DNA from 2 places in the Rhodococcus sp. 4CII genome. Region 1 is predicted to be linked to the other one. Evidence: riboswitches for the same ligand, from Rfam matches in the RefSeq annotation. Region 1 holds a riboswitch; the other holds the start of a gene.
What was found. Region 1 has a riboswitch for S-adenosylmethionine ahead of H0B43_RS05570 (bifunctional o-acetylhomoserine/o-acetylserine sulfhydrylase). Riboswitches for the same ligand answer to the same signal wherever they lie in the genome.
Positions count from the first base shown of each region.

Region 2: linked by a shared signal. The riboswitch ahead of H0B43_RS14800 (aminotransferase class V-fold PLP-dependent enzyme) and the one ahead of H0B43_RS05570 (bifunctional o-acetylhomoserine/o-acetylserine sulfhydrylase) in region 1 are both predicted to bind S-adenosylmethionine.

Region 1 is NZ_JACCFE010000002.1:984,507-989,365, reverse strand. It holds gene H0B43_RS05580 (DUF3017 domain-containing protein) at 1-96, shown strand, start outside; gene H0B43_RS05575 (homoserine O-acetyltransferase) at 128-1,252, opposite strand; gene H0B43_RS05570 (bifunctional o-acetylhomoserine/o-acetylserine sulfhydrylase) at 1,249-2,532, opposite strand; SAM riboswitch class IV at 2,645-2,765, opposite strand; gene H0B43_RS05565 (NADP-dependent isocitrate dehydrogenase) at 3,040-4,263, shown strand; gene H0B43_RS05560 (MFS transporter) at 4,423-4,859, shown strand, end outside.
Region 2 is NZ_JACCFE010000002.1:3,039,220-3,044,078, forward strand. It holds gene H0B43_RS14790 (flavin reductase family protein) at 1-196, shown strand, start outside; gene H0B43_RS14795 (hypothetical protein) at 202-828, opposite strand; gene H0B43_RS43140 (putative leader peptide) at 878-970, opposite strand; gene H0B43_RS14800 (aminotransferase class V-fold PLP-dependent enzyme) at 975-2,270, opposite strand; SAM riboswitch class IV at 2,322-2,436, opposite strand; gene H0B43_RS14805 (MlaD family protein) at 2,517-3,764, opposite strand; gene H0B43_RS14810 (cytosine permease) at 4,061-4,859, shown strand, end outside.

The sequences.
Region 1 (4,859 bases):
GTGCGCAGCAAGCCTTTCGACGTGGGCGCACTCGTGGCCGTCGGCGGCGCGATCGTGTGGCTGGCCGTGTCGATCGACCCGCTCGGAACCGACTAGCGGTCCGAGCGGGCGTCGTCCCGCTCCGGGGTCAGCGTCCGGCGCGTGCCAGCTGCATCGTTTCGGACAGGAGCTTCGCGACCGCGGCGGCCTCGGTGAGGAACCCGTCGTGGCCGTCCCGCGAGTTGAGTACCCGCAGGCCGTCGCACGTGGGGATGTCGTCGGCCAGATCCTCCTGCAGGCGGATCGGGTAGAGGCGGTCGGAGTCGACTCCGCCGACGATCACGGGGGCGGTGATCGTGCTCAGCGCGGCTGCGATACCACCGCGACCGCGGCCCACGTCGTGGCGGTTCATGGCCTCCGACAGCAATACATAGGTGCCCGGATCGAACCGGCCGACCAGCTTGTCCGCCTGGTGCTGGAGGTAGCTCTCGACGGCGTACCGTCCGCCGCGCCACGGGTCTTCGTCGTCCTGCGGAGAGTTCGCGAACCGGGAGTCGAGTTCGCTCTCGCTGCGATACGTGAGGTGCGCGATCCGCCGGGCGATGCGCAATCCGGTGCGCGGGATCCGGCCGGTGCCGTGGTAGTCGCCGCCCTGCCAGTCGGGGTCGCTGGTGATGGCCTCGATCTGGGTGGTCTGCGTGCCGATCTGGTCGGCGGTCGCGCGGGCACCGACGGCGAGGACGAGCGCGGACGCGATCCGGTCCGGGTAGGTCACGGCCCACTCGAGTGCGCGCATTCCGCCCATCGAACCACCGACGACGGACGCCAGCTTCTCGATGCCCAGCAGGTCGGTGAACTTCTTCTCGGCGGCGATCTGGTCGCGGATGGAGATCTCCGGGAAGCGGCTGCCCCACGGGCGACCGTCCTCGGCGATCGAACCGGGACCGGTGGTGCCGCGGCAGCCACCCAGGACGTTGGTGGCGACGACACACCACTCGTCGGTGTCGATCGGCGCACCGGGCCCGACCATTCCCGTCCACCAGCCGGGGGAGGGGTGCTCGTCGGTGACGGGTCCGGTGACGTGGGAGTCGCCGGTGAGGGCGTGCTCGACGAGCACCACGTTGTCCCGGTTCGGGGACAGCTCACCCCACCGCTGCACGGCGAGTGTCACCGAGGGGAGGACCTCTCCGCTTTCCAGTTCGAGGGGGCCGATGTCCAGGGTGCCGAGACGTCCGTCCGCCGCGGGCAGGTTCTGTACTGCGCTCACTGTCAAGATGCCGCCGCCGTAAGTCCGGTCTCGATATCGGCGATGATGTCGTCGATCCCTTCGATGCCGACAGCCAGTCGGACCAGTCCGGGAGTGACACCGCTCGCGGCCTGCTCCTCGGGGGTCAGCTGGGAGTGCGTGGTGGACGCGGGGTGGATCACCAGCGACCGGACGTCGCCGATGTTCGCGACGTGGCTGTGCAGGGTGAGCGCGTTGACGAACTTCTTGCCCGCGTCGATGCCACCGGCGAGCTCGAACGTCACGATGGCGCCCGCGCCCCTCGGGGCGATCTGCTTCGCCCGGTCGTGCCAGGGCGAGGACGCGAGCCCGGCGTATCCGACGGACACGACCTCCGGCCGGGCGTCGAGGTACTCGGCGACGGCGGTCGCGTTCGACACGTGGCGTTCCATCCGCAGGCTGAGGGTCTCGAGACCCTGCGCGATGAGGAACGCGTTGAACGGGGAGACCGCCGAGCCGAGGTCGCGCAGCAACTGCACCCGTGCCTTGAGGGCGAACGCCGGCGGTCCGAGTTCGGCAAAGACGACACCGTGGTAGCTCGGGTCGGGCGTGGTGAAGTTGCTGTGGCGGCCCTGCGTCCAGTCGAACGTGCCGCCGTCGACGATGACCCCGGCGATCGCCGTGCCGTGCCCGCCGAGGTACTTGGTGGCGGAGTGCACCACGATGTCCGCGCCGTGCTCGAGGGGGCGGATCAGGTAGGGGGTCGCCACCGTGTTGTCGACGATCAGCGGGATGCCGTGCTGATGCGCGATCCCGGAGATGCCGGGCAGGTCGAGGACGTCGTTGCGCGGATTGGAGATGGTCTCGCCGTAGAACGCTTTCGTGTTGGGGCGGACGGCGGCGCGCCACTGCTCGAGGTCGTCGGGGTCTTCGACGAACGAGACCTCGATGCCGAGCTTGGGCAGCGAGTAGTGGAACAGGTTGTAGGTGCCGCCGTAGAGCCGCGGGCTGGAGACGATGTGGTCGCCGGCCTCGGCGAGGTTCAGGATCGCGAACGTCTCGGCGGCCTGACCCGACGCGAGGAGAAGCGCGGCAACGCCGCCTTCGAGGGCGGCGATGCGCTGTTCGACCGCGTCCTGGGTGGGGTTCATGATGCGGGTGTAGATGTTGCCCGGTTCGGCCAGACCGAACAGCGCGGCAGCGTGATCGGTGCTGTCGAACGTGTACGAGGTGGTCTGGTAGATCGGCAGCGCCCGCGCCTTGGTGGTCGCGTCGGACGTCTGCCCGGCGTGGATCTGCTTGGTCTCGAACGACCAGTTCTCGGTCATGTGCTGTCTACTCCAGTGGTCTGACGAGGCGCGGACGACGAGCTGTTCGTTCGCGCGCAGGGCTGTCTGGGGTCTATCTACGACAACAACACATCATGAACCTCCGATGTCGGACCCGCGCTTGTCACCCGACTGTTGTATGAATCAGGGAACCAGGTCATCACCCGGGGCACCCCACCGCGGTGGAGGGTTGCCGGCCAGCTAGCCGGGGCTCGTTGCTGGCACTCATGACCTGTGGTGAATCTTAGCGGCTGCGGTGGAACGGCCGGAATCGGCACCGATCAGGGCCACTAGCAGGCAAAAGTTACCCGCCAGTAGGGGCGGGTTCCCGCACCCCGTGTGTTGCGAGCCCGGCGTATAGCAGTACGCTTGTCTTGTTAAAGCGCGGTCTCCCAGGGGCCGCTGTGACCGTCTACGTTTGATAAGCGAACCGTTCGCGGACCCACTCACGAAGTGCGCCCGCAACCGTGTAACCAGGGAATCTTCCTAGGAGGACGCGAAGCACCCATGTCCAAGATCAAGGTTGAGGGCACCGTCGTCGAACTCGACGGCGACGAAATGACACGCATTATCTGGCAGTTCATCAAAGACAAGCTGATCCATCCTTACCTGGATGTGAACCTCGAGTACTACGATCTCGGCATCGAGCACCGGGACGAGACCGACGACCAGGTGACCGTCGACGCCGCCAACGCCATCAAGAAGCACGGCGTCGGCGTCAAGTGCGCGACCATCACCCCGGACGAGGCACGCGTCGAGGAGTTCGGCCTCAAGAAGATGTGGCGGTCGCCCAACGGCACGATCCGCAACATCCTCGGTGGCACGATCTTCCGCGCGCCGATCATCATCTCCAACGTTCCGCGACTGGTTCCGGGCTGGACCAAGCCGATCATCATCGGTCGTCACGCCTTCGGTGACCAGTACCGCGCCACCGACTTCAAGGTCCCCGGCCCCGGCAAGGTGATGATCACCTACACGCCCGAGGACGGCAGCGAGCCGATCGAGCACGAACTGGTGAACTTTCCCGACGGCGGCGGCGTCGTCCAGGGTCAGTACAACTTCACCAAGTCCATCGAGGACTTCGCGCGCGCCTCGCTCAACTACGGCCTGCAGCAGAACTACCCGGTGTATTTGTCGACGAAGAACACCATCCTCAAGGCGTACGACGGTGCGTTCAAGGACATCTTCCAGCACGTCTACGAGACCGAGTTCAAGCCGGAGTTCGACGCGGCGGGTCTCACCTACGAGCACCGCCTCATCGACGACATGGTCGCGTCGGCGCTCAAGTGGGAGGGCGGCTACGTCTGGGCCTGCAAGAACTACGACGGTGACGTCCAGTCCGACACCGTCGCGCAGGGCTTCGGTTCGCTGGGTCTCATGACCTCCGTGCTGCTGACCCCGGACGGAAAGACGTGTGAGGCCGAGGCTGCGCACGGCACCGTGACGCGTCACTACCGTCAGCACCAGCAGGGCAAGCCGACGTCCACCAACCCGATCGCGTCGATCTTCGCGTGGACCCGTGGACTCGAGCACCGCGGCAAGCTGGACAACACCCCCGACGTCATCGGCTTCGCGCAGGAGCTCGAAGACGTGGTCATCAAGACCGTCGAGGGCGGCCAGATGACCAAAGACCTCGCGATGCTGGTCGGCGGCGACCAGGGCTACCTCACCACGGAGGAGTTCCTCGGCACGCTGGACATCAACCTCCAGAAGGCGATCGCCGAGCAGTAGGCACCGCACGACGGCAGTACGGAACGGGACGCTCCCCACGTCGGGGTGTCCCGTTCGTCGTCTGCGGGAAGTCGGGGGAGGCGCGCCGACGAAGTGAGTGTGCTCACCCCACGGCGGAAGCGGGAAGAGAACCCGGGATGCCGTCGTTGACTGTTCTTCGTGACTACTTCCGCGCCTGCCCGTCCGTCCGGTCCCGTCGGTGTCGTCGCCCAGCATCCGTCCGTCCGCACGCTCGCCATGATCGCGCTGGCGCTCGGCGGATTCGGGATCGGAACCACCGAGTTCGTGGCGATGGGCCTGTTGCCCGAGATGGCGTCGAGCCTGGGGATCACCGAGCCGATCGCCGGGCACGTCATCTCGGCGTACGCGCTGGGAGTGGTCGTCGGTGCGCCGCTCATCGCGGCCCTGACCGCGCGGGTGCCCCGCAAGACGCTGCTGATCGCGTTGATGGCGGCGTTCACGATCGGCAACGCCGCAACCGTGTTCGCACCGAACTACGGGGTGCTGATGGCAGCACGGTTCGTGGCGGGCCTCCCGCACGGCGCCTATTTCGGTGTCGCGGCCCTCGTGGCGGCGCACCTCGCGGACCGAGGCCA
Region 2 (4,859 bases), 2.1 Mb from region 1:
CCTCCACGGGACTCCCAGCTGGTTGCGGGTCGTCGTGGACCAGTTGCTTCCCGTCGGCGACCACACGCTCGTGATCGGCCTCGTCACCCGGGTCCACGCCGAGGCCGACGACGATTCCGCGTCCGCTCCCCTGCTCTACCACGAGGGCCGGTACTACCGGCCCACGCCGTTGGGTTCGACGAACAACGGCAACTGACCGGATCAGGAAGCAAGTACCCGCTCGCGGCTGGGCAGGTCGAAGCGACGCAGCGCTTCGTCGACGGCGTCGGCGGAGGTGACGAGGCCACGTTCCTCCAGCCACGGAAGCGTGCCGTCGACGAGCTGTTCCAGAACCCTGGGCAGCGACAGCGGCAGCAGCGTCACACCGTCGGCGACGCCGGCCGCCTGGATGTCGGCGATGAGCCCGGCCAGACCCACCGGAGTTCCGACGTACTGCAGCGACACAGGTTCGCGCGGGGTCTCCAGCGCACTGTCGAGGAGAGCGAGTTCCTTGCGCGCCGCACGGGCTTCGGTGGCGATGAGCACCTCGAGGTCCACCAGCACGGTGACGCCGTCGGGGTTCCGGCCGTCCGCGACGAGTTCGGCGCGGATCCGTGCGCGTTGTTGCTGCGCCTCGCGCAGATCGGACGCCCGGATCCGGACGACGTTCGGCGGGAACGACGTGAGGTCGAGCTGATCCGTCGAATCGGCGGTCAGGTCCACCCAGTAGTCGGCACCGTTGATGGGCCGTGTGCCCGCGGCGCCCTCGGCCGCCGGGTGGTGACCCGATCCGGTCAGTTCGACGGCGACGCGAAGGGGACGGGAAACGAAGGCATTGTCTCGAGACATTGGGGTTCCTCGGGAATGACGTGTGAATGAAACGGAGCCGGCAGAACGGTCAGCTCGAACACATACCCGAGGCGGTTCGGCAGAGATCTACATGCCGACGGCACCAGTGAGCAATCATTGTGCTCCCAGCCTGCGATGCCATGGGCTCATACTAGCGCGTCCCGCGAAAAGCGAGTCTCCGGCACCGGATTCCACTGTCCGCTCTCCTTGGCGTAGTCCCAGTTCCGACGGCCGGCGACCAGGGTGCGCACGGCCTGGACCAGTCGATCCACGTCTGCGGAGCAACTGCCGAGCCCGACACTCACCCGGACGGCACCGTCGGGCCGCCCGAGGCGTCTCAGCAGCGGATGCGCGCAGAAGCGGCCGTCGCGTACCCCGATGCCGTGCTCGGCGGACAGGTAGGCGGCGATTTCCCCCGGCTCGAAGCCGTCGATCGTGAACGTCACGATTCCGACCGTGTCGGGGGCGTCCGACCACAGCCGCAGGAACTCCAGACCGTCGACGCAGCCGAGTCCGTCGTGGAGCCGGGCGGTGAGCGCGGCCTCGTGTTCGGCCACGGCGCCGAAGTCCAGCGCGGACAGCGCGTCGCACGCGGCGGCGAGGGCCGCGGCACCGAGCACGTTGGGCGTGCCGGCCTCGTGCCGGGCAGGAGCGGGTGCCCACTGGGTGGATTCGACGGTCACGTTGCGCACCGCTCCGCCGCCTGCGAGGTAGGGATCGGCGGCGTCGAGCCAGTCCCGGCGGCCCACCAGCACACCCGCGCCGAACGGGGCGTACAGCTTGTGCCCGGAGAACGCGAGGTAGTCGACACCGCACTCCGCGAGGTCGATGCGGCGGTGCGGTGCGAGTTGCGCGGCGTCGACGAGAATCCGTGCACCGCAACGATGCGCGACCTCGGCGAGGGCCGCGATCGGCAGCACTTCACCGGTGACGTTGGAGGCACCCGTCACCGCGAGCAGGGCGGTGGGCTTCGAGCACAGTTCCGCGACGAGCAGCCGGACGGTCTCCGCCAGAGTGTCCGCAGCCCTCACGATGCGAGAGCCCTTCCACGGCAACAGATTCGCATGGTGCTCGATGTCGAGAACCACGGTGCTGCCGGGAACGCATCCGGCGAGCAGATTCAGCGAGTCGGTCGTGTTCCGGGTGAACACCACCACCTGGTCGTCGTCCGCACCGACGAACCGGGCAACGGAGTCGCGGGCCTTCTCGTAGCATTCGGTCGAGATCCGCGACGCGTAGCCGGCGCCGCGGTGCACGCTCGAATAGGTGGGCAGCAGCGCCGCGATCCGGTCGGTGACCTGCGCCAGGGCAGGCGCGCTCGCCGCGTAGTCGAAGTTGACGTAGGCGCAGTCGCCGCCCTGCACCAGCGGAACCCGCAGGTCGGAGCCCGAAACTTGGGCCAGCGGGGCTACACACACGTCGGCGGTCAATACAGCAGTCATCACGACATCCCTCGTAGTCAGGGACTCGTCGCAGGGTCGGTGCCCTCTCGGAGTCCGCGCTTGCCGGGTCCGGTGTGAACCACAGCCTGGTCGTCACCCGGAGCACCCCGCCGCGGTGGAGGGTTGCCGACCAGCTAGCCGGGGCTTGACGCTGGTACTCGTGACCTGTTTCGAAGATTGCAGGATCGGCGCGCAGATGTCAACCCGAACGTCGAGAGGACCCGGAGTCGGGGAGGCGAACTCGCGTCAGCGAGGCGTCACCCCGAGGAGCGGCGCCAGCTGATTCGCAATCGGGTTGAGGTCCAGCCTGTTCGGGTCCTTCTTCGGTTTCGAGTCCCACGGCTGAACGGTGGCAGGGTCGCCGAACACGATCCGGTTCGCGCTGCGGACGCCGGTGAGGCTGCCCTGCGGGGCCGCACAGGACGCGGCGGTGTTCTGCGGGAAGTCCTGCTCCGTGTCGTCGAAGTTCGGGTCCTGCCGCTTCATGTCGGCGAGGATCGCCCGAGTGCCCTCGTAGCCGACGGTGCACGACGGGGGGTTGCCGGTCTCGGCCACCAGACCGAGGTGGACGGTCCCGTCGTCGGGCGCGATGGTCGACGACGCCGCCGCCACCCCCGGCAGATAGACGAACAGCGTCTGCAGGGCCGTGGCCTGCGCCGAGATCGTCTTCGCCGTCACCGAGAGGTTGGCACGGTACGTCGTGAGGCCGGGGCCGACGTCCGAGACCAGTTGCCCCAGTTGCTCGCTCGCTGGGTTTGCGTTGTCGATCAGCCGCCGGACGTCGGGGTCGCTGATCCGCAAGCGATCCGCAAGCGAGTCCAGATCTGCACTGAAATCCTCGATCGCCGAGGACTGTTCGGACTGCGTCTCCAGAACAGTCCGGCTGTCGCGCACCAAAGCAACTGTCCGGTCGAGTGATTCGATGCCGGATTCCGACATCCCGGACAGCGAGTCCGCGAGCGACCGAAGGTCGTCCCCTCTGCCGCCGAATGCCGCGCCGAGTTCCGTCACGACGGTATGGAGCGCGTCGATCGGCACGGACTCGGTCAATCCCTGTGTGCCCGCCAGCAATTCTTCGACGGGCACGGGTGTCGAGGTATCGACCGCGGCGATGCGGGATCCGTTCGCCAGGAACGGCCCGCGGTCCGTGTCCGGCTGGAGGTCGACGTACTGCTCGCCGATCGCGGATCTGTTCGCCACAACGGCTTTCGCTGACGCGGGGATGTCGGGGGCGCTCTTGTCGATCTTCAGTTCGACGACGACGCCGTCCGCGGTCAGGGACATCTCCCCGACGCGCCCCACCGGCACGCCGCGGTAGGTGACTTCGGCATTGGTGAAGATTCCGCCCGACGTTTCCAACTCCAGGTTCACGGTGTATTCACCGAAGCCGAGGAGATTGTCGAGGCGCACGTAGTTGGCACCGACGTAGACGAGGCCCGCGAGGGCCACGAGAACGAACCCGATCAGCTGCCACCGGACGAGCGGCGACCTCACCGTCCACCGTCCATGCCACATGAACCGAGCGCCCTCCCGGCTGCGGCGAGTCGGGACCGGCTCGCGGAACGACGGTTGACGTTGGCGGCAGACACAGGCACTCCGATGACAGAGACATACATGAGACTAACGGTCACACATATATCTAGTCCGAACTCGTCAGCTGCGCAAACTCCGCACCGGCGCCGGTGTCGCACGTCACTCACCGGTCTTGACTGAATTTTCAGTTTGGAATATCTTCGGTACCCAACAGGACGTGATGACGGTCACCTCCGCCACCGAAAGTGAGGTCCGCAGTGTCCACGAACCTCGACCCGACGACGCCCCTCGACGACACCGCCCCCTCCCCACCGGAGGACCGCTTCGGACACGTCGAGACGATCGGGGTGGAGTACATCCCCGAATCGGAGCGCGATTCGCGACCGCTCAACATGCTCGCCGTGTTCTTCGGCGGCAATCTGGCGTTCTCGGTGATCGTGTTCGGCTGGCTGCCCATCACATTCGGACTCGGTTTCGGCAGCGCGGTCGCGGCCAGCGCGGTCGGCATCGGGCTCGGCACCCTCCTCATCGCGCCGCTGTCGCTCCTGGGTCCGCGCACCGGCACGAACAACACCGTGTCCAGCGGCGCGCACTTCGGAGTCAGCGGGCGGATGATCGGCTCCGGCCTCACCCTGCTGTTCGCCCTCGCCTATGCGGCGATCGCCGTGTGGACCTCGGGTGACGCACTGATCGCCGCCGCGCACCGCCTGTTCGGCACACCGATCGACAACGGCATGCTCGCGCTCGGTTACGGCATCATCGCCGCCGAAATCGTCGCCGTGGCGCTGTTCGGCCACGGCACGGTGGTCGCGCTCCAGAAGTTCGTGCTGCCCGTCGTCGCCGCGCTCCTTCTCCTCGGCGTGTTCGCTTTCGGTGGGCACTTCCACGGCGCGGACGGGGGCGGTGACTATCTGCTCGGCGGATTCTGGCCCACCTGGATCCTGGCCGTGGTGCTGGCCGTCGGCGGCCCGCTGTCGTACGCCCCCACCTTGGGCGACTACAGCAGGCGGATCTCCCGCGTCCGGTTCACCGACCGTTCCATCGTCGCGGCCACCA